One region of the Paraburkholderia sp. JHI2823 genome, then DNA from elsewhere that is predicted to be linked to it. Evidence: riboswitches for the same ligand, from Rfam matches in the RefSeq annotation. Region 1 holds a riboswitch; the other holds the start of a gene.
The links. A riboswitch is a leader RNA that binds a small molecule or an ion and turns the genes downstream of it on or off. The one in region 1 is predicted to bind glycine.
Positions count from the first base shown of each region.

Region 2: another riboswitch for glycine. It lies ahead of gcvT (glycine cleavage system aminomethyltransferase GcvT); the one in region 1 lies ahead of VSR34_RS22210 (D-amino acid dehydrogenase).

Region 1 is NZ_JAYMRY010000021.1:104,126-119,777, forward strand. Features, by position in the region: gene VSR34_RS22190 (cytosine permease) at 1-634, opposite strand, end outside; gene VSR34_RS22195 (aldehyde dehydrogenase family protein) at 747-2,261, opposite strand; gene speB (agmatinase) at 2,341-3,315, opposite strand; gene VSR34_RS22205 (LysR family transcriptional regulator) at 3,491-4,441, shown strand; gene VSR34_RS22210 (D-amino acid dehydrogenase) at 4,535-5,788, opposite strand; glycine riboswitch at 5,937-6,035, opposite strand; gene VSR34_RS22215 (KUP/HAK/KT family potassium transporter) at 6,629-8,710, opposite strand; gene VSR34_RS22220 (potassium-transporting ATPase subunit F) at 9,036-9,131, shown strand; gene kdpA (potassium-transporting ATPase subunit KdpA) at 9,128-10,936, shown strand; gene kdpB (potassium-transporting ATPase subunit KdpB) at 10,950-13,100, shown strand; gene kdpC (potassium-transporting ATPase subunit KdpC) at 13,104-13,685, shown strand; gene VSR34_RS22240 (sensor histidine kinase KdpD) at 13,781-15,652, shown strand, end outside.
Region 2 is NZ_JAYMRY010000008.1:2,139-17,790, reverse strand. Features, by position in the region: gene putA (trifunctional transcriptional regulator/proline dehydrogenase/L-glutamate gamma-semialdehyde dehydrogenase) at 1-100, shown strand, start outside; gene VSR34_RS11410 (branched-chain amino acid ABC transporter substrate-binding protein) at 197-1,345, shown strand; gene VSR34_RS11405 (thiamine pyrophosphate-binding protein) at 1,470-3,176, opposite strand; gene VSR34_RS11400 (L-serine ammonia-lyase) at 3,263-4,651, opposite strand; gene VSR34_RS11395 (alginate lyase family protein) at 4,748-5,749, opposite strand; gene gcvP (aminomethyl-transferring glycine dehydrogenase) at 6,078-9,038, opposite strand; gene gcvH (glycine cleavage system protein GcvH) at 9,106-9,486, opposite strand; gene gcvT (glycine cleavage system aminomethyltransferase GcvT) at 9,574-10,692, opposite strand; glycine riboswitch at 10,782-10,918, opposite strand; glycine riboswitch at 10,975-11,075, opposite strand; gene VSR34_RS11375 (oxidoreductase) at 11,276-12,337, opposite strand; gene VSR34_RS11370 (UvrD-helicase domain-containing protein) at 12,674-14,764, shown strand; gene VSR34_RS11365 (c-type cytochrome) at 14,853-15,652, opposite strand, start outside.

The sequences.
Region 1 (15,652 bases):
GCGCGGGGGCCGGCATGCCGGGCGCAGCCGCCGGCAACGGGAGATCGGGCACCCAGTGCAGCAGCACAGCAAGGGTGACGATGCCATAGAGCGGCAGTGAGAGATACAGCGCCCACTTGAAGCTGCGATGCATCCAGTCGTGTCCGAGAATTGCGAGGACTGCGGCGGGTACGGTGACAGTCAGGGCCACCTTGAGCGGGTCCCAGCCGAACAGTGCCTTCAGGCCCTGCATCATCAGCACGAGGTTGACGATGTTGAAGCCCGCAAACACGAACAGCGTGGCGAGCAGCACGAGCACTACGCCGCGATAGCCGAACTGCGCGCGCGACTGGATCATCTGCGGCAGGCCCAGATGCGGGCCCTGGGAGCCATGAAACGCCATGAACAACGTGCCGAACATGATGCCCAGCGTGCCGGCGACGGTGGTCCAGAGCGCGTTCAGACCTACGCTCGGCCCAACGAAACCAATGGTCATCGTGAAGAACGTGAAGTTGCCGAGAAACCAGAACGGCCCCTGACGCGATAGCCGGTCCGTCCGCTCGCTTTCCGGAATGAAGTCGATCGAATGCCCCTCGATCGCGCCGTGCTCGCCTGCGGCGGCGATTGGTGCTGCGACTCTGTCGTTTGCTTCCATCGTGTGCCCCATGTCGTAATGGACGATGCTGCGTTAGGTCGGAACGCCCGGGATGCGGCCCGTGAGACCGGGCCGCCCCGCCGCGTGCCAACGACTGATCACCGGCGCTGCGTTACGCGTCGTTCAGTGTGATCCAGACGGCTTTCGTCTCCATCAGGGAGTCGAACTGCTCGGCGCCGAGGTCCTTGCCGAAGCCGGATTCCTTGACGCCGCCGAACGGCATCGCCGGATCGATCGTGCCATGCGCATTCACATAGACACTGCCGGCACGCAGCTGCGGCACCAGTGTGTGCACGCGGTTCAGGTCGCGCGAATAGATCGCGGCAGCGAGACCATAGGGTGTGTCGTTAGCGAGCGCCACAGCCTCGCCAAGCTCGTCGAACGGCGCGCTCACGAGCACAGGCCCAAAAATTTCCTCCTTGACGATGCGCATGGTCGGGCGGCAATGCGCGAAGATCGTTGGTTGAACGAAATAGCCCGTTCCTTCCACATTGCGCCCTCCGTACACCAGCTCCGCGCCTTCACGGCGGCCTGCCTCGACATAGGACGTCACGCGCGCCTTCTGCTGCGCCGAAACGAGCGGACCGACGAAGCAGTTGCGATCGAGGCCCGGCGCGATCTTGAGCGTGCGGGTGTAGTCGATCAGCGCAGCGAGGAAGTGCTCGTGGACGTTGCGCTGCACGTAGACGCGGCTGCCCGCGTCGCACACCTGCCCGGCGTTGAAGAACATGCCGTTTGCGACCGCACGCGCGGCAGCCTCGATGTCCGCGTCGTCGAGCACGAGCACCGGCGACTTGCCGCCCAGCTCCAGCGTGACGCGCTTGATGCCTTCGACGGCCGCGCTGCCAACGTCTCGGCCCACCGCCGTGGAGCCCGTGAACGTCACCTTGTCGATGCCAGGATGCCGCGCCATCGCGGCGCCGATCACGTTGCCGAGCCCGGTTACGACATTCACCACGCCGTCCGGTATGCCGGCCTCCTGCAAGAGCTGTGCGAAGCGCAGCGTCGAGAGCGAGGTCAGCTCCGCGGGCTTGATCACGGCCGTGCAGCCTACGGCGAGCGCCGCGGCCAGCTTCCACGCCATCGTCTGCAGCGGGAAATTCCACGGCACGATGATGCCGATCACACCCACCGGCTCCTTGCGCGTATAGGCAAGGTAGTTGCCGGGCAGCGAGGGCTCGACGGTGCGCCCGTGCAGCTTGGAGGCCCAGCCCGCGAAATAGCGGAAGGTATCGACGGTTCCCTGGACATCCACGTCGCGCGCATTCGCCACCGACTTGCCGACGTCGATCGACTCGATCTCGGCGAGCTCGTCCGCGTGAGTTTCGATCAGGTCGGCGAGACGGTGCAGCAGGCGCTCGCGTTCGAGCGGCTTCAGACGCCGCCAGGCACCTCCGTCGAACTGCGCGCGCGCCGCCGCGACTGCACGATCGAGGTCGCCTCTGGTGGCGAGCGGAATCTGCGTGATGACGCCCTCCGTGGAGGGCTCGACCACGTCGAGCACCTCGCCCGCGCCGCCCGGCACGAAGGCGCCGTCGATGAACATGCGCTGGGGCTGCTCGAGAAAGCGCCGGGTCTCTTCGCGCACACCGAAGCGCTCCAGATAATTGCTAACGATGGATTGCAAGGTTGTCTCCTGATCTGGCGCGGCGTCGTGTGAGCGCACCGCGCATTTGGGTTTGCGTGCCGTTGCCGGTGTCGATGCCTCAGCGCCGATGCTCGCTGCGTGCGTGAAAGATGAAGCCGATGGAATTCAGCAGCAGCTGTGCCGCGAGAATCGGCGTAGTGCCTGCCGGGTCGTATGCGGGAGCCACCTCCACGAGGTCCATGCCCACGACGTTGCCGTGGCTGCGGCGCGCGAGTCCCTGGATGATTTCGAGCACTTCGTAGTAGGTGAAGCCGCCATGGCTCGGCGTTCCCGTGCCCGGTGCGATGGACGGATCGAAGCCGTCGATGTCGATCGTGATGTAGTAGGCCCGGCCTTCAGGAATCCGCGCCAGCACGCCCTCCGCCCCGAGCCGGCGCACGTCGCGCACGGAGAGAATGTCGGAGCCCGCTGCGCGCGCGGCGTCGTAATCGCTGCGGTTCGACGACGAAACGTTACGGATGCCGAGTTGCGTCATGCCGCTGATGTGCTGCATTTCCGAGGCACGCCGCAGCGGATTGCCGTGCCCGTAGCGCACGCCATGCCGCTCGTCGACGAAATCCAGATGCGCGTCGAAGTGCACGATGTGGATCGGACCGCGTCCCTCGAACGCCTGGATCACGGGCGCGTGAATCGAATGATCGCCGCCCAGCGTCACAGGCATCGCGCCGTTCGCGAGAATCTTGCGCACCGCGCTTTCGATGTTGGCATTGCTCGCGGCCATGTCGGTATGGACGATGTCGGCGTCCCCCACGTCGACCATGCGCACTTGGTCGCGCGTCAGATAGAGCGCGTCGTCTTCGTGATCGTACACGCCCGAGTGGCCGAACGAGAACAGCGTGGACGCCTCGCGGATGCTGCGCGGCCCGAAGCGCGCGCCCGAACGCCATTGCGTACCCATATCGTTCGGCGCGCCAAGGATCGCCACGTCGGCATCGATACGGTCCCAGTCGAGGCAGACCGGTGATTTCGCGAACGTGCAATGTCCCACGAACGGTAAGTCGAGCCGCCCGGTTTCGTACGTGTTGCCCGGCATGAGTGTCTCCGTGTGTGAATGGCCAGGTCATCCAGCCAAGGATCGGTGTACGACCCGGTTTTTGTCGGGCCGCCGTTTTGAGACACTATGTGCGCAATCTTTTTGAACAGAAATCCCAGGGATCAGATGTTCATATCGGAATTTCCGAAGCAAGCGATCAGGGGGAACGCAGGCAATGATTCAACTGCAGGACGTGGATCTCAAGCTAATCAGGGTTTTCATGCATGTCGTGCGATGCGGCGGCTTCTCCGCGGCCCAGGCGACCCTGAACGTCAGCCAGTCGACCATCAGCGAGCAGATGACCACGCTCGAAACGCGTCTCGGCCTCAAGCTGTGCGAGCGCGGCCGCGGCGGCTTCCGTCTCACCGAGCACGGACTCGCGACCTATGAGGCAGCCCAGCGCCTGCAGGTCGCCGTGGAGGCGTTCTGCATGGAAACGGACGCGTTAAAGCAACATATCGCGGGAAGGCTCTACCTCGGCATCATCGACAACACGGTGACGGATACCGCTTCGCCGCTGCCGCAGGCGTTGCAGAAGTTCGTCTCGCGCGGTGACGACGTGCACGTCGACGTCTATATCGGCATGCCAGCGGAACTCGAGGAGCGGGTGCTGGACGGCAGGCTGCATGTCGCGATCGGGCATTTCCCGATACACGTGCCAGGCCTGAACTACACCGAGCTCTATCTCGAGCCCGACGGTCTCTATTGCGGCAGGGGGAACCCGCTCTTTGCGAGCGCACGGGAAGGCGGCGACCAGACCGAAGCGATCGCCGCGAGCCGCATCGCCGCGCGCGGCTACCTGCAGCAGCACGATCTGAAGATGCTCAGCGCGAGCAAAGCCGCGGCGACCGTCGACAACGTCGAGGCGCAGGCGATCTTGATCCTTTCCGGCGCGTATATCGGATTCCTGCCTAACCACTACGCAACACGTTGGGTCGAGCGCGACGAAATGCGGCGAATCGGCCCCGGGCAATTTGGCATGCAGTCGCCGTTCTGCGCAGTGACGCGCCGGGCTTCCGCTGTGCCTTCGATCCTGCAGGCGTTCATGGTCGATCTGCATGAAGTCTGGCTGAGCGAGCGACCGGGCAAACACGAGGACGAAACGAAGCCTGCACGCCGCAGGTAAAGGCGGCGCGGCATGTCCGGCAACCGCGAAGACGCATGAAATGGCGCTCGCACGCCGTGGGCATGCGGGCGGCCATTGCGCCGCAGGCTGCTCTCAGGACACCGCGAGGCGCACTCCCCGTGAACTGCCGGCGGCGCCCTCGATCAGCGCGGCGACGTTCTCCGCCGTTGCCGCCGACAAAGTCCAGCCGAGGTGCCCGTGCCCCGTGTTGTAGAACACGCCCGGCATGCGTCCCCTGCCGACCTTCGGCAGCATGCTCGGCAACATCGGCCGTAGGCCCGCCCACGGAATCACGCGCGAGGTGTTGATCTGCGGGAACAGGCTTCGGGTCCACTCGACGAGCGGCGCGACGCGATCCGCGCGGATGTCGCGGTTGAAGCCGTTGATCTCGGCCGTTCCGGCCACGCGGAACCGGTCGGCGCCCAGCCGACTCGTGACGATCTTGGCGCTCTCGTCGAGCAGGCTGACCCACGGCGCGGCGCGCTGGCTGATCTCGTCGTCGAGACATACGGTGATCGAATAGCCTTTTACCGGATAAACGTTCACGTGGTCGCCCAACATCGACGCGAATGCACGGCTGTTCACGCCCGCGCAGACGACGATTCGGTCGAACGCTTCGTCATGCGAATTACCTTGTTCCAGCGTGGAGAGCGTGAAAGCGCCGTCCGAACCGCGCCGGATTGCATCGATCTGCGTGTCGTAATGGAACTCGACGCCGAGCCGCACGCACGCGTTCGCAAGGCCGCGCGTGAACTTGTGGATGTCGCCGGTGGAATCGGATGGCGTGAAGAAGCCGCCGAAAAAAGCGCCCTCCAGTGCCGGTTCGATCTGCCGGATCTCGGCTGCCGTCACGGGCCGGCGATCGAGTCCGCCTTCGTTCAGGATGGCGTTGACCTTCGAGGCCGTGTCGAAGCTCTTGCGGTCCTTGTAGATGTGCAGGATGCCGCGCTGCTCCAGGTCGAACTCGATCCCTTCCTTGCGCGCCGTGTCGAACAGGTGCTCACGGGCCGCAATCGCGAGGCGCACCGTCTCGAGCGTGTTCGCGCGATAGTTTGGGATCTGCCGCAGGAACTCGGCCATCCACGTGTATTTGTGCCAACCTGGCAGCGGATTCACGAGCAGCGGCGCGTCACGCGTGAGCATCCAGCGCAGGCCTTTGAGGACCGTGGCGGCGCTGTTCCAGACTTCGGCGTTGCTCGCGGACAGCTGGCCGCCATTCGCGAAGGAGGTCTCCATCGCGCTATAACGATGGCGTTCGAACACCGCAACGCGAAAACCACGTTTTGCAAGGGCGTAAGCGGTCGTGACGCCGGTAATTCCGGCGCCAATGATGGCGATTCGTGACATGACATGGTCCCGATTAGATTGAGCACTGTCGTTTCCGACACCAGTGCCCCATCTGTCCATGGACCTGAGAGTTTCTTCCTGCCGCGCGCTCGATCCGGCGGGCAGGAATCTCCTTCGGTGGGCGCGTTCGCGCCGCTCTCCAGATGTTCTCGCCGCAGGGGTCCTTTTGCCTGAGAGTTTCCGGGGCGGTTGCTCCGTCGGCGCCGTCACACGCTTTCGCAGTGACGGTCTCTCCCGCTGCAGCTCATCGAACAGTGCAAAGATAGCGGCAAGATAATCGGCCTGCAAGCGGTATTTTTCACGGTCAATTGTGCTGAGCGACGTTTGAAAGGCTCGTCAAGCGCCCATGAGTCGCTGTCGCTTCCGACTTGCGCACACAAACAGCACGGGCAGTCGCTTGCCAACCCGAAGCTGCAGATCAGCAAGCGAGGAAACCTGCCATTGGAACGCCCGCAATACTCCGGATCCCGACGAAGAAGCTACGCACGGAATTCGGCCATTGCTGACGCTCAGGTGTCGCCCCTCGTGAGGCAGCTTCAGGCGCAGTCCCGTCATTCAAACCTCCACGACCACGAATTTCGGGTCTAACTCTCAGCGGATGCGTACTTGCGCCCCCCTTCGGTCATTCAAGCTTGTGTAGTCTCGATGTCCGTTCAGGACGTCACACCGGCCACTCAGATATTTGCGCGATCAGCGGCGGTAGCGTACGAGACCTGGCTAGCTCTATTGTCAGCCGCCACGGCTTGTGCGCGTGACGCACTTTCGCGACCGAAAGCCAGATGGGCGCCGGTTAGACTGCGCTTGCCACCGCCCGCGGCGATCGTATCGCACACGCCTCCCTCACTCGAGGTCAAGCCGCGCCCCCATCTCGACTACACGGTTAGGCGGCACCTTCAGGTGGTTGGTCGCGTCCAGTTCATTTTTGCGCAGCAGAATAAAGAGACTCAACAGCAAACGGCGGCCGGGATTCAGCTTCCTTGATACCGTGAGCGACTCGCGCCCGAGGTAAAACGAGGTGGTCATCGCGTCGTACGCCTCTCGTCCGGCTTTCTGCAAGGCTTGTTCAAGTAGGTCCGGCACGTCGAGCGACTCCAGATAACCGTAGCGCCCCACAATGCGAATGAAGCCCTGATCGAAGCACTGCACATCGAACCGGTCCTCCTGCGATACGCGTGGTATCTCCTCGGTCAGCAAGGTCAGCAGAATCACCTGCCGGTGGAGCACCTGATTGTGCTTCAGGTGGTGCAGCAGTGTGGTGGGCACCGAGTCACCGGCGGCCATCAGAAACACGGCTGTGCCCGTAACGCGGTATGGCGTGTCTCTCGCGAGACTTGCGATAAAGACGTCGAGCGGCAAGCCCGAATCACCCCGTGAGCGGCGCATCGCCCGTAGCCCGACCAGCCAGGCTGTCGATACCAGAAACGTGAGGCCGCCGATCGCGAGAGGTAGCCAGCCGCCGTCCGCAAACTTCAACGCATTGGCCGCGACAAACGCTGCGTCCACCACCATGAAAACCCCGGCGACGAGTCCGACGCGCCACACAGGCCACTTCCACCGCACGTGCGCGAATGCCGCGAAAAGCATGGTCGTGATCGCCATGGTGGTCGACACCGCAATGCCAAACGCCGCCGCAAGACTGTCCGAGGAGCGGAAGAGCAGTACCACGCCAATGGTCCCGGCCATGAGCAGCCAGTTCAGACCGAGCAGGTAGATCTGTCCGGCCGTGCTCGACGACGTGTGCCTGACCGTCACGCGAGGCGAAAGGCCGAGTTGTGCCGCCTGTCGCGTGAGAGAAAAGACTGCGGAAATCAGTGCCTGCGCCGCGACGATGGTCGCGAGCGTTGCCAGGACCACCATGGGATACAGTCCCCACGTGGGGACGGTCGTATAGAAGGGCCGCGATGCTGCGCCGGGATTGCGCAACAGAAGCGCGCCCTGTCCGAGATAGCTGGCAGTCAGCGCGGGCAGTGCCAACCCGTACCAGGCCAGACGTATGGGTCTGGCGCCAAAGTGCCCCATGTCGGCGTACAGCGCCTCGCCGCCGGTCAGGCACAGCACCACGGCTCCCAGCGCGAGAAAGCCCCGGAAACCGTTGTGCATGAAGAAGATGGCACCGTTGATGGGGTTGAACGCTGCAAGAATGCCGGGCGCTTCCGCAATGGATGCAACGCCGAGGACGAAGATCACGACAAACCAGATGGCTAGTACCGGACCGAATGCCACCCCGACCTTGCCCGACCCGAGGGGCTGAACGGCGAAGAGCGCGACGAGGATCACCACCGTGATCGGCACGACATAGTGCGAGAAGGCCGGTGTCGCGATCTCGATCCCTTCCACCGCGCTGAGCACGGAGATCGCCGGCGTGATGACGCCGTCGCCATACAGCATCGCCGTACCGAACATCGCGAGGAACACCCAACGCAGCGCAGCCCGCCGTGTCTCTCGTCCGGTACGCTCTCCCACCAGCAATGCGAGCAGTGCCAGCAATCCGCCTTCGCCGTGGTTGTCGGCCTGCATCAGAACGAGAACGTACTTGACGCTCACCATGAGGATCAGCGACCACAGGAAGAGGGAAACGATTCCCACCACGTTTTCCGGCGTCGCGGCCACGCCACGCGCACCATTGAACGCTTCCTGCAATGCGTAGAGAGGACTCGTGCCCAGGTCGCCGAAGACGATGCCGAGCGCGGCGAGTGCGAGCGATGCCATAGCGGTGGCTGCGTGGGCGGACGGCGGCGCATGGGGAGGACTTGTGTTCTTTCCGCGCTGGTCAGCCGGTTCGACGCTGGCGTTAGTTGGGTTCGACATGTTAACCAAGCTTGGGTCGTTTAAAACCACTGCAAATCGCAGCCATCCGTGCGCGGATTTTGCACCAGTTCCGTCCCACTGTCGCTGGTCGCGTACATCACACGCAAAGGTCATTCAGGCTCTTCCGCCATAGAGAGAGAGCCAAAGCCGATGAATTAAACAGCTTACGCAATTCGCCCCTTGCCACGCACCTGCCGCGCAGGTTCCTATCGTTGGCCACCCTTCCCATATATTCAATATTTACAGCTTTTTTATTCCCGGTTGCCTAGTCTTTTCATGACCATTACAAAGGTCTGACTTCGCGTCATCGTTTCCGATCAGCCAGGGGAAAAGAAATGGACCTGATCTACATCGTCGGCATTGTCGCTTTCCTCGGGCTCAGTGCCGCGCTTGTCGTCGGTTGCGAGAAACTCTACGGGCGTGCACCGGGAGGCCGGCCATGACCGCGTGGATGATCTGGCTCGCCGCCGCGGCGACGCTTCTCCTGCTCGTGTACCTCGTGTACGCGCTACTGCGCGCGGAGGAACTCGAATGAATACCTACAACGTACTCCATGTCGTACTTTTCATCGTTGTCCTGACTGCCATCGCCATTCCGCTTGGTCACTACATGACCTCGGTGTTCGATGGCACATCTGTCGTCGTCCGCAAGATCGGACGGCCGGTCGAGCATCTCCTCTATCGGCTTGCTGGGGTGGATCCCGACGCAGAAATGTCGTGGAAGCACTACGCGTTCGCGGTCCTGCTGTTCAACGCGCTGGGCGCATTGGCGGTGTATGGATTCCTGCGCCTGCAGCAATGGCTGCCCGCGAATCCGCAAGGCTTCGGCCCCATGACGCCCGATGCCGCATTCAATACGGCAGTGAGTTTCACCACCAACACGAACTGGCAAAACTACACGCCGGAAATGACGGTGAGCTATCTCACGCAGATGACGGCGCTCGCGGTTCAGAACTTCCTTTCCGCTGCTACTGGCATTGCCGTGGCCGTTGCGCTCATACGAGGGTTTGCGCGCCACACGACAAAGACGATCGGCAATTTCTGGGTCGACCTGACGCGCTGCACGCTGTACATCCTCATGCCGATCGCGTTCGTCCTTGCGCTGGTGTTCGTGAGTCAGGGGGCGATCCAGAACTTCAGGGCATACGTGGACGTACCGACGCTCCAGGTCACGACGTACCAGGTGCCAAAGACCGACGCACAGGGCAACCCGCTCAAGGATGCAAAGGGCAACCCCGTGATGCAGGACATGAAGGCGGACAAGCAGACGATTGCGATGGGGCCGCTGGCCTCCCAGGAAGCGATCAAGATGCTCGGCACCAACGGTGGCGGCTTTTTCAATGGCAACTCCGCGCATCCCTTCGAGAACCCGACGCCGTTGGCGAATTTCATCCAGATGATCGCCATGTTGTGCATTGGCGCGGCGCTGTGCATCGTTTTTGGCCGCATGGTCGGCGACAAACGGCAAGGCTATGCCGTGCTTGCGGCCATGACCATCGCATTCGCGATCGGATGCTGGGGTGAGATCTCATCCGAGCAGGCGGGCAATCCGTTGTTCACCTCGTTGCGCGTCGACCAGACCAGGTCGCCGTTGCAGACCGGCGGCAACATGGAAGGCAAGGAAGTCCGGTTCGGTATTGCCGACTCGGGCATCTTCACGGTCGCCACGACGTCAGCATCGTGCGGCGCGGTCAACAACATGCACGATTCGCTCACGCCAATGGGCGGTTTCGTACCGATCCTGATGATGCAGCTGGGCGAGGTCGTCTATGGCGGCGTGGGATCCGGGCTTTACGGGATGCTGGTATTCGCACTTCTCGCCGTGTTCATCGCCGGTTTGATGATCGGTCGCACACCTGAATATGTCGGCAAGAAGATCGAATCGTACGAAATGAAGATGGTGTCGATCGCGGTCCTCGTCATGCCAATGATCGTGCTCGTCGGCGCGTCGATCGGGGTGCTGTCACCGCTGGGTACCGCGGGTATCTCCAATCCCGGCCCGCACGGATTCTCCCAGATTCTCTACGCGTTTACCTCGGCCGCTAACAATAACGGCAGCGCGTTTGCCGGGCTTTCCGTCAATACGCCGTTCTATAACGTGCTGCTGGCTATCGCCATGTGGCTTGGCCGCTTCGTGCCGGTCGTCGCGGTGCTTGCCGTCGCGGGCTCGCTCGCCCAAAAGAAGCGCATTGCCGTGACAGAAGGGACCTTACCGACGCACGGTCCGCTGTTCGTCGTGCTGCTGCTCGGGGCCGTGCTTCTGATCGGCGCGCTGACGTTCGTGCCTGCGCTTGCACTGGGGCCCGTTGCCGAGCATCTGTCGATGATTGCAGCTCACTGAGTACGAGGAAAGCATGACTACGCTCACTCAACCGCCTGCCCATCGCCCGGACAATCTTGGTCAGGCACGCACGGCTGCGCGCTCGATGTTCGACCCCGTGCTCGTCAAGCCCGCAATCGCCGAGTCCTTCATAAAGCTCAAACCGCGTACGCAGTTGCGCAATCCCGTGATGTTTTGCGTATACGTCGGCAGCATCCTGACGACGATACTCTGGTTTGCCGCGCTCGCCGGTCAGGCCGAGGCGCCGGCGGGCTTCATCCTCGCCATTGCGTTGTGGCTGTGGTTCACCGTGCTCTTCGCCAACTTTGCGGAAGCGCTTGCCGAGGGCCGCTCCAAGGCGCAGGCAGCGTCGCTGCGCAGCGCTAAGCACAACGTGACGGCGAAAAAGCTCAGCGACCCGCATCCGAAATCGCCCGTCACGGTCATGGCCTCCACCGATCTGAGGAAAGGCGATGTGGTGCTGGTTGAGACGGGGGACACCATTCCTGCTGACGGCGAGGTCATTGAGGGCGTTGCGTCCGTTGACGAGTCGGCCATTACGGGTGAATCCGCGCCGGTGATCCGCGAATCGGGCGGCGACTTTTCATCGGTGACGGGAGGCACCCGCGTGCTGTCGGACTGGATCGTCGTACGGGTTTCGGTGAATCCCGGAGAGGCATTTCTCGACCGGATGATCGCGATGGTCGAAGGGGCGAAGCGTCAGAAAACACCGAATGAGATCGCGCTGACGATCCTGCTGGTGGCGCTCACGCTCGTGTTGCTGTTCGCGACGGCGACCCTGCTGCCGTTCTCGATTTTCTCCGTGGCAGCCGCGCAGGCAGGCCACGTCGTGACCATTACGGCACTCGTTGCCCTGCTGGTCTGCCTGATTCCCACCACCATCGGCGGGCTGCTTTCTGCAATCGGCGTAGCGGGCATGAGCCGCATGATGCAGGCGAACGTGATTGCGACGTCGGGGCGCGCCGTTGAGGCCGCGGGTGACGTCGACGTGCTGCTGCTGGACAAGACGGGCACCATCACGTTGGGCAACCGGCAGGCGGCCGCCTTCATACCGGCTCCTGGCGTTTCGGAGCAGGACCTGGCGGACGCGGCGCAACTGGCGTCGCTTGCCGACGAAACTCCGGAAGGCCGCAGCATCACTGTGCTTGCCAAGCAGCGCTTCAATATCCGGGAGCGCGACATGGGCGCGCTGCACGCCACGTTCCTTGGCTTCACTGCGCAGACGCGGATGAGCGGCGTCGACCTGCCGGAACGTGAAATCCGCAAGGGCGCGTCCGAAGCTGTGAAGCAGTATGTCGAGGCCAGCGGCGGCCGCTATCCTGGCGAAGTCAACACGGCTGTGACCGATGTTGCGAGACGCGGCAGCACGCCGCTGGTCGTGGCCGAGAAGCCGGGCGCCCACGGCAGTACCGGCAGCGGCCCGGCGCGCGTCCTCGGCGTGATCGAGCTCAAGGATATCGTCAAGGGCGGCATCAAGGAGCGATTTGCCGAACTGCGCAAGATGGGCATCCGCACGGTCATGATCACCGGTGACAACCGGCTCACCGCTGCAGCCATTGCCGCCGAGGCCGGCGTCGACGACTTCCTTGCCGAAGCGACGCCGGAAGCCAAGCTCAAGATGATCCGCGAACATCAGGGCGCAGGGCGTCTCGTCGCAATGACAGGTGATGGCACCAACGATGCGCCTGCGCTCGCACAGGCCGACGTCGCCGTGGCGATGAACAGCGGCACACAGGCGGCCAAGGAAGCAGGCAACATGGTCGACCTCGATTCGAACCCGACAAAGCTGATCGAGATCGTCGAGATCGGCAAGCAGATGCTGATGACACGCGGCTCGCTCACGACATTCTCGATTGCGAACGATGTCGCGAAGTACTTCGCGATCATTCCGGCGGCGTTCGCTTCGACTTATCCGAACCTGCGCGTGCTGGACGTGATGCACCTGACGTCCCCGTCGTCTGCCATCCTCTCGGCGGTCATTTTCAACGCGCTCATCATCGTCGCGCTCATCCCGCTCGCGCTCAAGGGTGTCCGTTACCGTGCGCTCGGCGCCGCAGCCGTCTTGCGCCGCAATCTGCTGATCTATGGGCTTGGCGGGATTCTGCTGCCATTTCCGTTCATCAAGCTGATCGATGTCGTGCTTACCGCATTTGGGTGGGTCTGAATCATGAACAATTATCTGCGTCCCGTGCTGGTGTTGTTTTTGCTGCTGACGGTAATCACGGGCGGCGTTTATCCGGTCGTGGTGACGGCGGTCTCCCAGGCCGTGTTCCCGCGTCAGGCCAACGGCAGCCTGATCGAGAAGAACGGCAAGCCGGTCGGCTCCGCGCTGATCGGGCAGCAGTTCGATGCACCGTACTATTTCTGGGGCCGCGTCTCGGCCACGACGCCGAATCCTTACAACGCACAGAACTCCGGCGGCTCGAACCTCGGCCCCACGAATCCCGCGCTCGCCGACGAAGTGAAGGGGCGCATTGCTGCGCTGCATGACGCGGATCCGTCGAACACGACGCCTGTTCCGGTCGATTTGGTGACTTCGTCAGGCAGCGGGCTCGACCCCGAGATCACACCGGCTGCGGCGGCGTATCAGGCCGCGCGCGTGGCGCAAGCCCGTGGGCTTACGCTCGACCAGGTCGACGGACTGATCGCGCAGCACACCTCCGGACGGCAGCTCGGCCTATTCGGTGAGCCGCGCGTGAACGTGCTGAGGCTGAACCTCGCGCTGGACGAGATCAAGCCGATGCATTGAGTGTCTGCCTGCGCGGCGGTACATAGCCAACGCGCGTGCCCCGACAGCAGGACTAAGGGACGACTCCAAAGGGATGACTCGCAAGGAGACGTGCGATGAACCGGCCCGATCCCGACGAACTGCTGGACCGGCTGCAGCGCGACGAGGAGAAGAGCCAGCGAGGGCGGCTCAAGATCTTCTTTGGCGCATCGGCCGGTGTCGGCAAGACGTTTGCGATGCTGCAGGCTGCACGGCGCCGCAAGGACGAAGGTGCCGACGTCGTCGTGGGGATCGTCGAAACCCACGGGCGCAAGGAGACGCTCGCGCTGCTCGAAGGGATCGAGGTCATCCCGCCGGCGCGCATTGAATATCGCGGCCGCCTGCTTGCCGAGTTCGATCTCGACGCCGCGCTCGCGCGCAAGCCGCAGTTGATCCTCGTCGACGAGCTCGCGCATTCGAACGTCCAGGGCAGCCGGCATCTGAAGCGTTGGCAGGACGTGCAGGAACTGCTGGATGCCGGCATCGACGTGTTCACGACGGTCAATGTCCAGCATCTCGAGAGCCTGAACGACGTGGTCGGGCAGATCACGGGCATCCGCGTCTGGGAAACGGTACCCGACCGCGTATTCGATCTCGCCGACGAGGTGACGCTTGTCGATCTGCCGCCTGAGGAACTGCTTGACCGGCTGCGCGAAGGCAAGGTCTATATGCCGCAGCAGGCGGAGCATGCGGTCCGCAACTTCTTTCGCAAGGGCAATCTGATCGCGCTGCGCGAGCTCGCGTTGCGCCGCACGGCCGACCGTGTCGATGCGCAGATGCGCGAGTACCGCGCCGATCAGTCGATAGAGCGGATCTGGCAGGCTCGCGAACGCATCATCGTGTGTGTCGGCGCCGGGCAGGAAAGCAGCAATCTCGTGCGCGCGGCGGCGCGCCTCGCTTCGAACCAGAAAGCGGACTGGCTTGCGGTCTATGTCGAGACGCCAAAGCTCGAGCGGCTGGCGGATGCCGTTCGCAAGCGCACGCTCGACGCGCTCAAGCTCGCGTCCGAGCTGGGCGCTGAAACGGTCACGCTCCAGGGCGACGAAGTCGCACCGACGGTGCTTGCGTACGCTCGCATGCGCAATGTTTCGAAGCTGGTGGTGGGTGCGTCATCGGTGAGGGGATGGCGCGCCCGCCTCAGGCCGTCCCTCGCAGAGCAAATGGTCTGGTCGGCGCGCGATATCGACGTCACGGTGGTCAACTCCGGTGCGGTGCGCGAAGCCGCCGAGCGCCACGACGACATGCGCGGGTTTGCGGGGCCAGCGACGGGCGCTCGCCGTTCCGCACCTGGCTCCTACGCCTGGGCCGTCGCGATCTGTGCGGCCATTACAGCGATCGCTGCCCTGTTGCTCGACCGGATCGCGCAGACCAATCTCGTGATGCTCTACCTCCTCGGCGCTGTCTTCACGGCCTCGCGGCTCGGGCGCGGGCCTGGGGTGCTGTTCTCGTTTCTCGGCGTGGCCGCGTTCGACTTCTTTTTCGTGCCGCCACGCATGTCGTTTACGGTCGCCGACACACAATATCTGCTCACCTTCGCCGTGATGCTGATGACATCGCTGACGATCAGCCACCTGACGGCAAGCCTCAAGCGCCAGGCGCATCTCGCCACGCTGCGCGAGCGCCGCACGGGGGCCATGTTCGCGATGACGCGCGAACTGGGTGGCGCCCTGATGACGGACCAGATCATCGAGATCGGCATGCGTCACGTGAGCGAAGTGTTCCAGGCACGCACGGCGATCCTGCTGCCCGATAGCACGGAAAAGGTGCGGCACAAGGTCGAGAACCCCGATCCGGCGACCGCGCTCGACGACGTCGACCTCGATATCGCCCAGTGGGTCTACGACCAGCAGAAACAGGCCGGTCACGGCACGGAGACCCTTCCTGCTGCTACTGCGCTGTACTTGCCGCTGAAGGCGCCTATGCGCACGCGCGGCGTGATCGCGTTGGTG
Region 2 (15,652 bases), on a different contig from region 1:
CGATGAGGATTACGCGCTCGAACGTCTGCTCGCGGAACGTTCGGTCAGCGTGAATACGGCCGCAGCAGGCGGTAACGCGAATTTGATGACGATCGGCTAAGCAGCAGCCATACTGTCGGTCGTCTCAAGACAAGGAAGCGGCAAGGCTCATTCAATCCGAAGCCGCTCGTTTGATACCTGGTACCAAGGAGAAGCAATGCAACACACGATGAAGCAGCTGGCAGGTGCAACGCTCGTTGCGGCCGTGTCGCTGGTGGGGACTGCGCACGCACAGCAAGTCGAAGAAGTGAAGGTGGGTTTCGCCGGCCCGATGACGGGCGCGCAGGCGCACTACGGCAAGGATTTCCAGAACGGCATCACGCTCGCCGTCGAGGACATCAACGCGACGAAGCCCGTGATCGGCGGCAAGCCGGTGCGCTTCGTGCTCGACTCGGCCGACGACCAGGCCGACCCCCGCACGGGCACGACGGTCGCGCAGAAGCTCGTCGACGACGGCATCAAGGGCATGCTCGGTCACTTCAACTCGGGCACGACGATTCCGGCTTCGCGCATCTACGCGAACGCGGGCATCCCGCAGATCGCCATGGCGACCGCGCCTGAGTACACGCAGCAAGGCTTCAAGACGACGTTCCGCATGATGACCTCGGACACGCAGCAAGGTTCGGTGGCAGGCACGTTCGCGGTGAAGAACCTCGGCATGAAGAAGATCGTCGTGATCGACGACCGCACGGCCTATGGCCAGGGTCTCGCCGACGAGTTCTCGAAGGCAGCCAAGGCGGCCGGCGGCAACATCATCGATCGCGAGTACACCAACGACAAGGCCGTCGACTTCAAGTCGGTCCTGACGAAGGCGAAGGCGATGAACCCCGACCTCGTCTACTTCGGCGGCGCCGATTCGCAGGCCGCGCCGATGGTCAAGCAGATGAAGTCGCTGGGCATCAAGGCTCCGCTGATGGGCGGCGAAATGGTGCACACGCCGACTTTCCTGCAGATCGCCGGTGACGCGGCGAACGGCACGGTGGCTTCGCTCGCAGGCCTGCCGCTCGACCAGATGCCGGGTGGCAAGGACTACGTCGAGAAGTACAAGAAGCGTTTCGGCGAAGACGTGCAGACGTACTCGCCGTACGCCTATGACGGCGCGATGGCGATGTTCACGGCAATGAAGAAGGCCAACTCGACGGATCCGGCGAAGTATCTGCCGTTCCTCGCGAAGACCAGCATGCCGGCTGTCACGACGTCGGACCTCGCGTACGACACGCGCGGCGACCTGAAGAACGGCGGCATCACGCTGTACAAGGTCGTCGACGGCAAGTGGACGACGCTGCAGAGCGTGGGCGGCAAGTAAGCGCCTGACGCTGCAACGAGTAGAAAAGCCCCGCGGGTGTCGAGCCTGCGGGGCTTTTTGTTTGTTTGCACGCTTGCCATCGCCCACAGGGCCAAAGGTGAGCTTCTTCAGGATTCCTCTTCAGTCACGCTCCGCGCATCTTCCGGCCCGCTTCACGAACCTGTTCGAGCGTCGCCGCGGGCGTGCTCGCTTCCTTCGTCACGCGAATCTCGATCAGCGCCGGCTTTCCAGCCGTGAGCGCGCGCTCCAGCGCAGGCGCGAACTGTGCCGTGGCGGTGACGACTTCGCCGTGCGCGCCGAACGACTGCGCAAACGCCGCGAAGTCGGGATTCGTGAGCTGTGTGCCGTGCACGCGGTTCGGATAGTGGCGCTCCTGGTGCATGCGGATCGTGCCGTAGTGCGCGTTGTTCACGACGATAAAAACGACATTGAGGCCGTACTGCATCGCCGTCGCGAGTTCCGATGAGGCCATCATGAAACAGCCGTCGCCCGCGAGCGCGACCACGGTGCGCGACGGATAGAGCGACTTCGCGGCGATCGCGGCGGGCACGCCGTAGCCCATCGCGCCGCTCGTGGGCGCGAGTTGCGAGCGGAAGTGGCGGTATGCGAAGTGCCGGTGCAGCCAGGTCGCGTAGTTGCCCGCGCCGTTCGTGACGATCGCGTCGTCGGGCAAACGGGCGCGCAGTTGCTCCATCACTTCGCCCAGTTGCACGTCGCCGGGCATCGGCAGCGGCTTGCGCCATGCCTGCCACGCCTCGTGCGCCTGCGCGGCGCTCCCGGCCCACGCAGGTTGAGCGGGTGCGGGAAGCCCGGCGAGCAGCGCCGCGATTTCCGCGAGACCGGAGACGATGGGCAGGTCGGCCGCATATACGCGCCCCAGTTCTTCCGCGCCCTGGTGCACGTGAATGAGCGTCTGTTTCGTTTTGGGGATGTCCAGGAGCGTGTAGCCGCCCGTCGTGGCTTCGCCCAGACGCGGCCCGAGCGCGAGCAGCACATCGGCTTCGCGAATGCGTTTGGCCAACGCGGGATTCACGCCGAGGCCCACGTCGCCCGCGTAGTTCGGGTGGTCGTTGTTGAGCGTGTCCTGAAAGCGGAACGCGAGACCCACGGGCAACTGCCAGTTTTCGACGAAGCGCTGAAAGTCCGCGCAGGCCTGGGTGTTCCAGCCGTTTCCGCCCGCGATCACGAACGGCTTCTTCGCGCCCGCGAGCAGTTCGCGCAGCCGCGCCATCTGGGCCGTGGAAGGCGAGGCCTGCACACGCTGCGCGGGTGGGGCGATGGGCTGCGCTTCGGCTGCGGGAATCGCGCCGCTCAGCATGTCCTCGGGCAGCGCGAGCACGACCGGACCCGGCCGGCCCGACATTGCGACGTGGAACGCGTGGCTCATGTACTCCGGCACGCGGCGCGCATCGTCGATCTGCGCGACCCACTTCGCCATCTGGCCGAACATGCGGCGATAGTCGATCTCCTGGAACGCCTCGCGGTCCGTCTGGTCGCGCGCGACCTGGCCGATCAGCAGGATCATCGGCGTGGAGTCCTGGAACGCCGTGTGCACGCCGATCGACGCGTGGGTGGCGCCCGGCCCGCGCGTGACGAGCGCGATGCCGGGCTTGCCCGTGAGTTTGCCGATCGCCTCCGCCATGTTCGCCGCGGCCGCTTCGTGACGGCAGACCACGGTCTCGATGCGCGCGGTTTCGTCGGACAACGAATCGAGCACAGCGAGATAGCTCTCGCCGGGTACGCAGAAAACGCGCTCGACGCCATTGGCAACGAGCGTATCGACGAGGAGGCGAGCCCCGGTGGTGGTGGCGGAATCGTTCGGCTGCTGCATGGCGTTCAAGTCTCCTTCAATCGTTACGTGAGTCCGTCCGGATACTTCGGGCAACGCGTCGGGCAAGGCGACACCGCATCAAACGATCAGCACTCCACGATATTCACCGCGAGGCCGCCGCGCGAGGTCTCCTTGTACTTCGTCTTCATGTCGGCGCCAGTCTCGCGCATCGTCTTGATGACGGAGTCGAGCGAAACATAGTGCGCGCCGTCGCCGCGCAGCGCCATGCGCGCGGCGTTCACGGCCTTCACCGAGGCCATGGCGTTGCGCTCGATGCAGGGAATCTGCACCATGCCGCCCACGGGGTCGCAGGTGAGGCCGAGGTTGTGCTCCATGCCGATTTCGGCGGCGTTCTCGACCTGCTGGGGCGTGCCGCCCAGCACGGCGGCGAGCGCGCCCGCGGCCATCGAGCAGGCCACGCCCACTTCGCCCTGGCAGCCCACTTCCGCGCCGGAAATCGACGCGTTGAGCTTATAGAGAATGCCGATGGCGGCGGCGGTGAGCAGGAAGTCGATCACACCTTGCTCGTTCGCGCCGGGCGTGAAGCGCACGTAGTAGTGGAGCACGGCGGGGATGATGCCGGCCGCGCCGTTGGTCGGCGCGGTCACGACGCGCCCGCCTGCGGCATTCTCCTCGTTCACGGCGATCGCATAGAGGTTGATCCAGTCGATCATCGAGAGCGGGTCCTGCAGCGCGCGCTCGGGGTTGCCGGTGAGCGCGCGATAGAGCTGCGACGCGCGGCGCTTCACGGCGAACGGGCCGGGCAAGGTGCCGTCGGCGTCGGGATTGTTGATGCCGCAACCACGCGAGACGCACGACTGCATCACGTCCCAGATGCGCAGGAGACCGGAGCGAATCTGCTCGTCGCTGTGCCAGACGCGCTCGTTCTCGAGCATCATCTGGGCGATGCTCTTGCCCGTCGCGGCGCACTGCGCGAGCATTTCCGCGCCCGTGTGGAACGGATGTGGCAGTTGCTGCGCGGCGGCGAGCACCTTGGTGTTCGGCGCGCCGGCCGTGACGACGAAGCCGCCGCCCACCGAGAGATAGGTGCTTTCGCGCAGGGTTTCGCCGCCGGCGGCCAGCGCGCGCAGCTTCATGCCGTTGGGGTGCTCGGGCAGCGCCTGGCGATAGAACGCCACGTGCTCCTTCGGCACGAACGCAATGGGGTGGCGCCCGAGTAGCGCGAGCTGGCGCGAGCTGCGCACGGCTTCGAGGCGCTCGTTGATGGTGTCGGGATCGACGGTGTCGGGCGCATCGCCCATCAGGCCGAGCATGACGCCGCGGTCGGTGCCGTGGCCCTTGCCGGTGGCGCCGAGCGAGCCGTACAGCTCGACTTTCACGGCGGCGGTGCTCGCGAGCAGTCCGTCGCGCTCGAGTCCTTCGGCGAACATCAATGCCGCGCGCATGGGCCCGACCGTGTGGGAGCTGGAAGGCCCGATGCCGACTTTGAACAGATCGAAAACGCTTACTGCCATGGGTGCTGCTCCTGCTTGTCTGACGTTGGTTGGTAAGGATGCGGCGCTATCGCGGCATCGTTGTTTGCGTGCCGCCGCCGCCACCCTCGGGCGCGTTTAGCGCGCCGGCAACGGCAGACAGACGGCGAGCCACGCGGGCGGCGTGGGCGCGAGTTGCAGGGCGACTCGTGCAAAGCGGCCGTCGAGCCGCGCCGCCAGGTGAAAGAGTTCCGCGGCGTTTTTCGGGTCCCACTCCCCGGTGTAGCCGGGCAGGCCCGCTTCGCGCCGCGTCGCGTCGAACGGCACGTTCGAGTGCACGAATTCCTCGTGCGTTTTCTGGCCGAGCGCGAAAGGCGTGAGCCAGTCGAGCGCGGCGGCGAGCGTGGCGCCGTTGGCCGCGCGCTCGGTCAGCCAGTTGCGGTTGTGGCGCCGTGCGGCGAGCGCGGCGGTCACGAGCGGCTGCAGATCGTAGGTCACGTAGTGCAGCGCGTCGCGTTCGGTGAAGTCGAGCGTGGAGCCGTCGGGGGCCACGTTGTCGCCGATATGCTCCACGAAGAGCCGCTGCGCCGTCGCGATCATCTTCCGGTTGTCGAGCGTGAACGCGATCATCGCTACCAGTTTGACCCGATGGCTCTGCCAGTTGTTCGCGAAATTGCCCTTGAGCGGGCGCGGCTGCGCGTCGATCTGCGCGATATAGCCGTTCGCGAAGCTGTTCAGGAATTGCATCGTCGCGTTGCGAGTTTTCACGGGCAGCGCGCTCGCGGTCATGTCGTAGGCGAGGATCAGCCCCTCGAAGCGCGTTTCGTCGATGGGATTGAAGCTGGGTTTGTAGGTGGTGACCCATGCAAAGAGAAACCGGTCCACGAGCTTCAGGAAGCGCTCGTCGCTCGTCGCGCGCCACGCGAGCGCCGCGTTGCGCATGAGGTCGAGCTCCTTCGCGGCCTCGACGCTCTGGTCGTAGATGCCCTCGTGCGGCAGCGTGCCCTCGGTATGCAGGCGCGCCGGCGGATGCGGCACGTCGTTGACATGCGCGAGTACCTCGGCCACGAGTGCCTTCACGCCCGGGTCGGCGTTGGTCCGTTCGCTCGATTGCAGCGCGGGAGCCGCGCAGAAGTTCATGGCCGCATGGGCCGTGCCGCCGAAGGCGGCGCAGGCGAGCGCCAGTGCGGCCGCGAGGCGCTGCGGGCCGCGACGCGCGAGGCCGCGCGCCTGCCGGGTCGTGGTTCGCGCGGGCTGGCAGATCGCGTTGCGCGTCGAGACCCGCAGTGCATCCCGAAGTGATTCCCGCAGTGAATCCCGCAGTGAATCCATTCCCACCTTCCGCGCCATGCGCGACTCCCTGATTCAAGGCTGACAGGTGTGTGATGTTAGCGGTTTGCGGCGGCAAATGTGAGGGGGAAGACCGCCGCTGCGTGAGCCGGAAGATCACGCAGCGGCCTCGCGTGGCTTATTCGCCGGCGGCCTGGTTGTCCTGATCCGCGTATTCGGCCATTGGCACGCACGAGCAGAACAGGTTGCGGTCGCCATAAGCGTTGTCGGCGCGGCCGACCGGCGGCCAGTACTTGCGCGCGACGAGCGACGCGACCGGGTAGGCGGCCTGCTCGCGCGAGTAGGCGTGCTTCCAGTCGTCGGCGACCACGACGGCGGCCGTGTGCGGCGCGTGGCGCAGCGGGTTGTCCTCCTTGTCCGCGCGGCCTTCTTCCACGGCGCGGATTTCCTCACGGATTGCAACCATCGCGTCGACGAAGCGGTCCAGCTCCTCCTTCGACTCCGACTCGGTCGGCTCGACCATCAGCGTGCCCGGCACCGGGAAGCTCATGGTGGGCGCGTGGAAACCGTAGTCCATCAGGCGCTTGGCGACGTCGTCCACGGTGATGCCACTTGCATCCTTGATGGGGCGCAGATCGAGAATGCATTCGTGCGCGACGAGCCCGCCCGGGCCGCTATAGAGCACCGGATAGTGCGGCGCGAGCTTCTTCGCCACGTAGTTCGCATTGAGGATCGCGTTTTCGGTCGCGGCGGTGAGGTTGGCCGCGCCCATCATCGCGATGTACATCCACGAGATCGGCAGGATCGAGGCCGAGCCGTAAGGCGCCGCGCTCACCGCGCCGATGCCGTGATCGTCGCGCTTGTAGCCCGACGAAAGCTGGTTCGGCAGGAACTGCGCGAGGTGCGCGCCCACGGCAACGGGACCGACGCCCGGGCCGCCGCCGCCGTGCGGAATGCAGAAGGTCTTGTGCAGGTTCAGGTGCGAGACGTCGCCGCCGAACTGGCCCGGGGCCGCGAGGCCGACCATCGCGTTCATGTTCGCGCCGTCGACATAAACCTGGCCGCCGTGCGCGTGCACGATCTCGCAGACTTCGCGGACGTTCTCTTCGAACACGCCGTGCGTGGACGGGTACGTGATCATGATCGCCGCGAGCTTCGCCGCGTGTTGTTCGGCCTTGGCCTTGAGGTCGGCGAGGTCGATGTTGCCTTGTGCGTCGCACGCCACGACCACGACCTGCATGCCGGCCATTTGCGCCGACGCGGGGTTCGTGCCGTGCGCCGAAGCGGGGATCAGGCAGACGTTGCGATCGCCTTCGCCGCGCGAGGCATGGTACGCATGGATGATGAGCAGGCCTGCGTACTCGCCCTGGGAGCCCGCGTTGGGCTGCAGCGAGACGGCGGCGTAACCGGTCGCGGCCACGAGCATCTGCTCGAGCTGGTCGACCATCTCACGGTAGCCGACGGTCTGCTCGGCGGGCGCGAACGGGTGGATGCGGCCGAACTCGGGCCACGTGACCGGCAGCATTTCCGAGGTCGCGTTCAGCTTCATCGTGCACGAGCCGAGCGGGATCATCGAGCGGTCGAGCGCGAGATCCTTGTCGGAGAGGCTGCGCAGGTAGCGCAGCATTTCCGTTTCCGAATGATGACGGTTGAAGACCGGATGCGTGAGGTATGCGCTTTCGCGCACGAGCGCGGCCGGGAACGTTGCCGTGGCGCTCGCGGCGAGTTCGGCGTCGAGCTTGTCGACCGAGGGCGCTTCCTCCGCGAAGGCGCCTTGCGCGAACACGGCGAGCAGATCGGCGAGATCGGCGCGCGTCGTGGTTTCGTCGACGGACACGCCCACGCGCGTCTCGCTCACGTGGCGCAGGTTCATGCCGCGCGCGAGGGCGGCGTCGTGCAGCGCCTGGGTGCGCGGGCCGGCTTCGAACGTGAGCGTGTCGAAGAACGACTCGTTGACGAGCGTGTAGCCCAACTGCTTCGCACCGGCGGCGAGGATCGCGGCGACGCGGTTCACGCGCTGCGCGATGCGCTTGAGGCCTTGCGGGCCGTGATAGACGGCGTACATGCTCGCCATGATCGCGAGCAGCGCCTGCGCCGTGCAGACGTTCGAGGTGGCCTTCTCGCGGCGGATGTGCTGTTCGCGAGTTTGCAGCGCGAGGCGCAGCGCCGGGTTGCCTTGCGCATCGACGGTCACGCCGACGAGGCGCCCCGGCATCTGGCGCTTGAATTCGTCCTTCACCGCGAGATACGCGGCGTGTGGGCCGCCGAAGCCCATCGGCACGCCGAAACGCTGCGAATTGCCCACGGCCACATCTGCGCCCCATTCGCCCGGGGGCGTGAGCACGGTGAGGGCGAGCAGGTCGGCGGCGGCGATCACCGAGCCGCCGGCTGCATGCACGGCTTGCGCGAGCGCGCGGTAGTCGCGCACGTCGCCGTTCACGCCCGGATATTGCAGCAGCACGCCAAAGGCGCCTGCACTGGGGGCCTCAGCGGCGGGACCGACCTTCACCTCGATGCCGATCGGCTTCGCGCGCGTCTTGACGACCTCGATCGTCTGCGCCAGCACGTCGTCGGCGACGAAGAACACGTTCGACTTCGACTTGCACACGCGCTGCACGAGCGTCATGGCTTCGGCGGCGGCGGTGGCTTCGTCGAGCAGCGAGGCGTTCGAGATCGCGAGGCCCGTGAGGTCGGTGATCATCTGCTGGAAGTTCAGGAGGGCTTCGAGGCGGCCCTGCGAGATTTCCGGCTGGTAGGGCGTGTACGCGGTGTACCACGCCGGGTTTTCGAGCACGTTGCGCAGGATGACGGCTGGCGTGTGCGTGTCGTAGTAGCCCTGCCCGATGTACGAGCGGAACACCTGGTTCTTGTCCGCGAGCGCGCGCAGGGCGGCGAGCGCCTCGGCTTCCGAGCGCGGCTGCGAGAACGGCCCGAGCGGGAGCGTCTCCTTGCGGCGGATCTTCGCCGGAATCACCGCATCGATCAGCGCGGCGCGCGAGGCGAAGCCGAGCGCGTCTAGCATCGCCTGCTGGTCGGCCGTGTCAGGGCCGATGTGGCGGGCGGCGAAAGCGTCGTGCGCTTCGAGCGCAGCAAGCGAGAGCGGGGAGTTCATCAGACGATCCGGGTGTTCGAGCTTCATGGGGGTTCCTGCGGGCGCGGGCGGTGCGCGTGGCGAGCGCGCCGCCGCGCCGTTGCGGTTACGGGAGTTAAGCGCCGATGGCCTTTTCGTAGGCTGCGGCGTCGATCAGCGCATCGAGCTTGGCGTCGGCGGCGGGCTTGATCTTGAAGAGCCACGATTCGTACGGCGCACCGTTGACCTGGTCGGGCGTATCGACGAGCGACGTATTCGACTCGATGATCTCGCCTGCGACCGGCGCGTAGATGTCCGAGGCGGCCTTGACCGACTCGATCACGGCGACGGCGTCGCCGGCGGCGACCGCGCGGCCCGCGTCAGGCAGCTCGAGGAAGACGATGTCGCCCAGCGCTTCCTGCGCATGGTCGGTAATGCCGACGGTCAGCGTGCCGTCGGCTTCGGTGCGGATCCACTCGTGCGATTCGGTGTATTTCAGATCGGCCGGGATGCTCATGGGTTGCTCCAGTGCGTGGTTCGGCGAATTTTGGTTCGCTTGTTGCTTGAAAAAGGGGAGGGCGTGCGCGGCTTAAATCCTTGCGGATCAGGCGACGAGCACCTTGCCGTTGCGCACGAACGGCAGTTTTACCACGCTTGCGGGAAGGGCCTTGTCACGGATCTGCACCTGCACGACGTCGCCCGGCTGCACGCCCTTCGGCACGCGCGCGAAGGCGATGGATTCCTGCATGGTCGGCGAGAACGTGCCGCTCGTGATCTCGCCCTCGCCGTGCGGCGTGAGCACCTTCTGGTGCGCGCGCAGCACGCCGCCCGCCTTGCCGTTTTCCTTCTGCAGGATCAGGCCGACGAAGGCCATGCGCGAGCCGTTCGCCTCCAGCGCCGGGCGGCCGACGAAATCGCGCGGCTCTTTCATGTCGACGGTCCAGGCGAGGCCCGCGTCGAGCGGCGAGACGCCGTCGTCCATGTCCTGGCCGTAGAGGTTCATGCCCGCTTCGAGGCGCAGCGTGTCGCGCGCGCCGAGGCCGCAGGGCTTCACGCCCTGGCGCTGGAGGGCGTCCCAGAACTCGCACACGGCGGTGGCGGGCAGCACGACTTCGAAGCCGTCTTCGCCGGTGTAGCCGGTGCGCGCGATCATCAGCTCGCCGAACGGCGTCGCCTCGATCTTCGCGGCGTTGAAGGGTTTGAGAACTTCCGTGGCGCTGCGCGAGGAGGGCGCGACCTGCCAGACCTTTTCGCGCGCGTTGGGGCCCTGCACGGCGACGATCGCGAGATCGCGGCGCGGCGTGATGGCGAGGCCGAAGCCGCCTTCGGCATTGAGCTTTTCGAACCAGGCGATGTCTTTTTCGGCCGTGCCCGCGTTCACGACGGTGCGGAACTGGTCGTCGGCGAAGTAGTAGACAATCAGGTCGTCGATCACGCCGCCTTCGGGGTTCAGCATGCAGGAGTAGAGCGCCTTGCCCGGCGTGATGAGTTTCGCGACGTTGTTGGCGAGCGCGCGCGAGAAGAATTCGCGTGCCTTCGGGCCCGAAAACTCGACGACGCACATGTGCGAGACGTCGAACATGCCCGCGTCGGTGCGCACGGCGCGATGCTCGTCGATCTGCGAGCCGTAGTTGACGGGCATGTCCCAGCCGCCGAAATCGACCATGCGGGCGTTGAGCGCGCGGTGAGTGTCGTTCAGCGGGGTGCGTTTGAGTTCGGTCATGGGGCCTCGGGCAGTCGCGAAAAATCGCGCGAAAACGAAAAAGGCCATGCAGGAAGCGCCGCAGGCACGATGCCCGTGGTCGATTCTTGCATGGCCCCTCTGTCCTCGGTACCTGAGAGATTGCGCCCTTTATTGCGGCGCGCGCCCCTTCGGTGGGCAGCCTGAACGCGGGGCGGTTAGTTTTGCGCCACCGCCCGTTCTACTGCCGCTCTCCAGAGTTGCGGACCTTCTGCTGCTTCGTTGGCTTCGCGCAGAAAGCGCAGAAGCGGCGAAGCAGCGGTCCGGCGCGCACGGTCCTTTTGCCTGAGAGTTTGTGGGTTGCCCCTTCGGCGGCGCCGGTTGCACTAGTGAAGGCAAACGGCGCGCTCTCCCGGCGCGCGCAGCGATTGTGCGCGACGCGTCGGGGCTGTGTCAATGCGGAAAAATTCGGCGCGCGGCGCGGCGAAACCGCTGGAAGCTTTGCGGGCATTGGCTCGCGCGGATCGGCGGTGCGACCTGCGCGGCGGCGGCGAAAAACGGGGGCGGTTCGGTTGGCGGCGAACCGAACGCGAGCCGGGCGGCGCCTCGACCCGCGCGGCGACGCTCAGGACTCGCGCACGAACGCCAGCGTGCGGCCTTCTTGCGCGCTTTGCATCGCAAGCTCGATGAGCGCCATGACGTCGATGGCGTCCTGAGGGCTCACCGGGAACGCCTTGCCCTCGCGAATCGCAGCGGCGAGTGCGCGGTACAGATCCGCGTAGTTGCCGGCCGCGTTGGGCACCTCGAGATCGGCTTCCTGGCCGTCGTCGCGCAGCACGTGCAGCCGGCCCGCCTCGTTGCCCGCGCCGAACCCCGGCTGCCCCGGGCGCAGCCCGTCCTTGAGCTGATCCTCCTGGGTGTCGAGGCCCTTCTTCAGATAGCTGCCGCGTGTGCCGTGAATCGCGAAGCGCGGCGCATACGCGGCGAGCGCGCTGGCGTGCAGCACGGCGTCGTGGTGCGCATAGCGCAGCACGAGGTGCGCGTAATCCGGCGCGCTCGCGTTGTCCCGGCGCGTGTGGACGAAGGCGGTGATCGATTCGGGCGCGCCGAAGAGCGCGAGCGTCTGGTCGATCAGATGCGGCCCGAGGTCGTAGAGCAGGCCGCCGCCGCGCGTGGCATCCTCGCGCCAGCGCTGCTTCACTTGCGGGCGGAAGCGGTCGAAGTGCGATTCGTAGTGCGTGACGCGCCCGAGCTGGCCGCCCGCGATCAGTTCGCGCACGGTGAGGAAATCGCCGTCCCAGCGGCGGTTGTGGAACGGCGCGAAAACGAGGCCGCGCTGCTTCGCGATGGCCGCCAGCGTGCGCGCTTCTTCGGCCGTGAGCGTGACCGGCTTGTCGACGAGCACATGTTTGCCGCGCTCGAGCGTGCGGCGTGCGAGGTCGTAGTGCGTGTCGTTGGGCGTGGCGATCACGACGCACTCGATCGCGTCGATCGAGAGCAGGGCGTCGAGGTCGGGGACGATCGCTGCGTCCGGGTAGTCGGCCTGGGCGCGCTCGCCCTGGCTCGTCGCGATGGCGGCAAGCTGCGCGGCGCCGCTATGGGCGATCACCGGGGCATGGAAGGTCTGGCCGGCGAAGCCGTAGCCCATCAGGCCGATTTGCAGCGGTGCAGTCTGCGTTGCAGTCATTTGGCGCTTCCTCTTTTTCAGCGACGGAACCGGAGGGCCCCGCTGAATGAGCGGCGCGGCGCGAGCCACGGCCGCGGGTGACGGAAGGGCGTTATTGTGGCACGGCGCGCCCGCGGGAGCGGGGTGAGGCGAGGGCCGCGAGGCGCGTGAAGATCGGGGGCGACATCGGCGCAGCGCCGCGCCGTGTTAACATCGCACCTCCCGCGCGAGGGCGAGATGTCCGCATGCCTCGCGCCGTGCGGATTGCCGGGCGTCGGCGTTCTCAGCCGACGCCGCAGCGCCACGAAAATCCGCACGCGTCCCAGCCGTACCACCCGTTTTTCCAATCCAGCAACGATGTCCGCAGGCCTGAATCCCGCCCAAAGCGAAGCGGTGCGCTATCTCGACGGTCCCTGTCTCGTGCTCGCCGGCGCGGGCAGCGGCAAGACGCGCGTCATCACGCAAAAAATCGCGCACCTCATCGAAGCGAAAGGCTTCGAGCCGCGCCATATCGCGGCCGTCACGTTCACCAACAAGGCCGCCGCCGAAATGCGCGAGCGCGTGGGCAAGCTGCTCGAAGGCAAGACGCTCACGACGCCCGGCAAGGAAGGCCGCAAGGTGCCGACCAACCAGCTGACGGTCTGCACGTTCCACTCGCTGGGCGTGCAGATCCTGCGCCAGGAAGCCGAGCACCTGGGGCTCAAGCCCCAGTTCTCGATCATGGACTCGGACGACTGCTTCGCCATGATCCAGGAGCAGGTGGGTTCGACCGACAAGGGTTTCATCCGCAAGATCCAGTCGATCATCTCGCTCTGGAAGAACGGCCTCGTGATGCCGGAGCAGGCGCTCGCGAGCGCGTCGAATGAGGACGAGCACCAGGCCGCCATCGTCTATCGCAACTACGTAGCGACGCTGCACGCCTACCAGGCCGTCGATTTCGACGACCTGATCCGCCTGCCGACCGAGCTGTTCGCGAAAAACGAGCCGGTGCGCGAGCGCTGGCAGAACAAGCTGCGCTATCTGCTGATCGACGAGTACCAGGACACCAATACCTGCCAGTACGAACTGCTCAAGCTGCTGGCGGGCCCACGCGCCGCGTTCACGGCCGTGGGCGACGACGACCAGGCGATCTACGGCTGGCGCGGGGCCACGATCGAGAATCTCGCGCAGCTCGGCAAGGACTACCCGAAGCTGCACGTCATCAAGCTCGAGCAAAACTACCGCTCGACCGTGCGGATTCTCACGGCGGCGAACAACGTCATTGCGAACAACCCGAAGCTGTTCGAAAAGAAGCTGTGGTCCGAGCACGGCATGGGCGACACGATCACGGTCACGCCCTGCAACGACGAAGAGCACGAAGCCGAATCGGTCGTGTTTCGCCTCTCGGCGCACAAGTTCGAGCGGCGCGCGCAGTTTCGCGACTACGCGATCCTCTATCGCGGCAACTTCCAGGCGCGCATATTCGAGCAGGTGCTGCGCCGGGAGCGCATTCCCTATGTGCTCTCGGGCGGCCAGTCGTTCTTCGACAAGGCCGAGATCAAGGACATCTGCGCGTACCTGCGCCTGATCGCCAACCATGACGACGACCCCGCGTTCATTCGCGCGATCACCACGCCGCGGCGCGGCGTGGGGAACACCACGCTCGAAGCGCTGGGCTCGTTCGCGGGGCAGGCGAAGGTGTCGCTGTTCGAGGCCGTGTACATGGGCGGCATCGAGGCGCGGCTTTCGGCGCGCCAGGTGGAGCCGATGCGCGTGTTCTGCGACTTCATGCAGCGCCTGGCCGAGCGCGCGCTGAAGGACCCGGCGACCGTCGTGCTCGACGATCTGATGGACGCGATCCATTACGAGGCATATCTCTACGACGCCTTCGACGAGCGCCAGGCGCAGTCGAAGTGGCAGAACGTGCTCGAATTCCTGGAGTGGCTCAAGCGCAAGGGCACGAAGCCGGAGCAGGAGCCCGGCGAGGACAGCGAGGCGACCGGCTACGACAACGCCGACGGCCTCGCGGACACCGGCAAGAACCTCATGGGCCTGATTCAGACCGTAGCCCTGATGTCGATGCTCGAAGGCAAGGAAGACGACCCGGACGCGGTTCGCCTTTCGACCGTGCACGCGTCGAAGGGGCTGGAGTATCCGCACGTGTTCCTGGTGGGCGTGGAGGAAGGGATCATGCCGCACCGCGGCGGCTCGGAGGACGACGTGATCGACGACGCGCGCATCGAGGAAGAGCGCCGCCTCATGTACGTGGCGATCACGCGCGCGCAGCGCAGCCTGCATCTGAACTGGTGCAAGAAGCGCAAGCGGGCGCGCGAGACGGTGGTGTGCGAAGCGTCGCGCTTCATCCCGGAGATGGGGCTGGACGACGCGCCGCCTCCCACGGCCGAGGAAGCGCCGATGACGCCGAAGGACCGGCTGGCGAGCCTCAAGGCGTTGTTGCAGAAGGGCTAGGCGCTTGTGTGCGCGGGTTGAAAAGCGAAGGGCCGCGTCGGCGTCGATGCGGCCCTTCGTGATTTCTGCGTAGTGCGCGTGCGGCGGCTTACTTCGCTGCGCTCACCATATAATCGACGGCGGCCTTCACGTCGGCGTCGGGTGCGTTGGAACCGCCCTTGGGGGGCATCGCGCCCTTGCCGTGCAGCGCGTAGTTGTAGATCGTGTCCATCGGGTCTTTGAGGCGCGGCGCCCAGTCGGCCTTGTTGCCGAACTTCGGCGCATTGAGCACGCCCGCCGCGTGACATGCCTGGCAGACCTGCTGATAGAGCGCCTTGCCGGCCTGTGAAGCGTCCGCGCTCTGCTCGCCGCCGCCTGCCGCAGGTGCGGAAGAAGCCTGGGGAATGGCCGAGATTGCCGCCGCGGCCGCTTGCGCCTGGGCGGCGTTCGCGTCGGCGCCGGAGGCCGGCGCAGCGGCGGCTGCGCCCGAAGCCGCGTTGGCTGCATTGGCCGCGCCCGGTGCGGGCTTGGGCGGATCCTGGAAATTCGCGCCGCCGTGGTTCGCCATATAGGCGACGGCGAGGCCGATTTCGTAATCGCTGTAGTCGTCGGGGCTCGTGCCGCCGCGCGGGGGCATTGCGCCCTTGCCGGAGAGTGCCGTTTTCCAGAGCGTGTCGTAGCCTTGGGCGATGCGCGGCGCCCAGTCGCCAGAGTTGCCGAACTTCGGCGCGCCGGCTGTGCCCGAGGCGTGACACGCCGAGCAGACGGCCTGGTACACCTGCTCGCCCGTCTTGAAGACGCGCGGCGCATTCGCGTCGCGCACGTTCACCTGGGCGACCGGCGCGATGCGCGCGGCGACCTGCTGGGTGGAAAGTTCTTCGGTGCCCGCGCCGGTGCGCGTCGTATTGT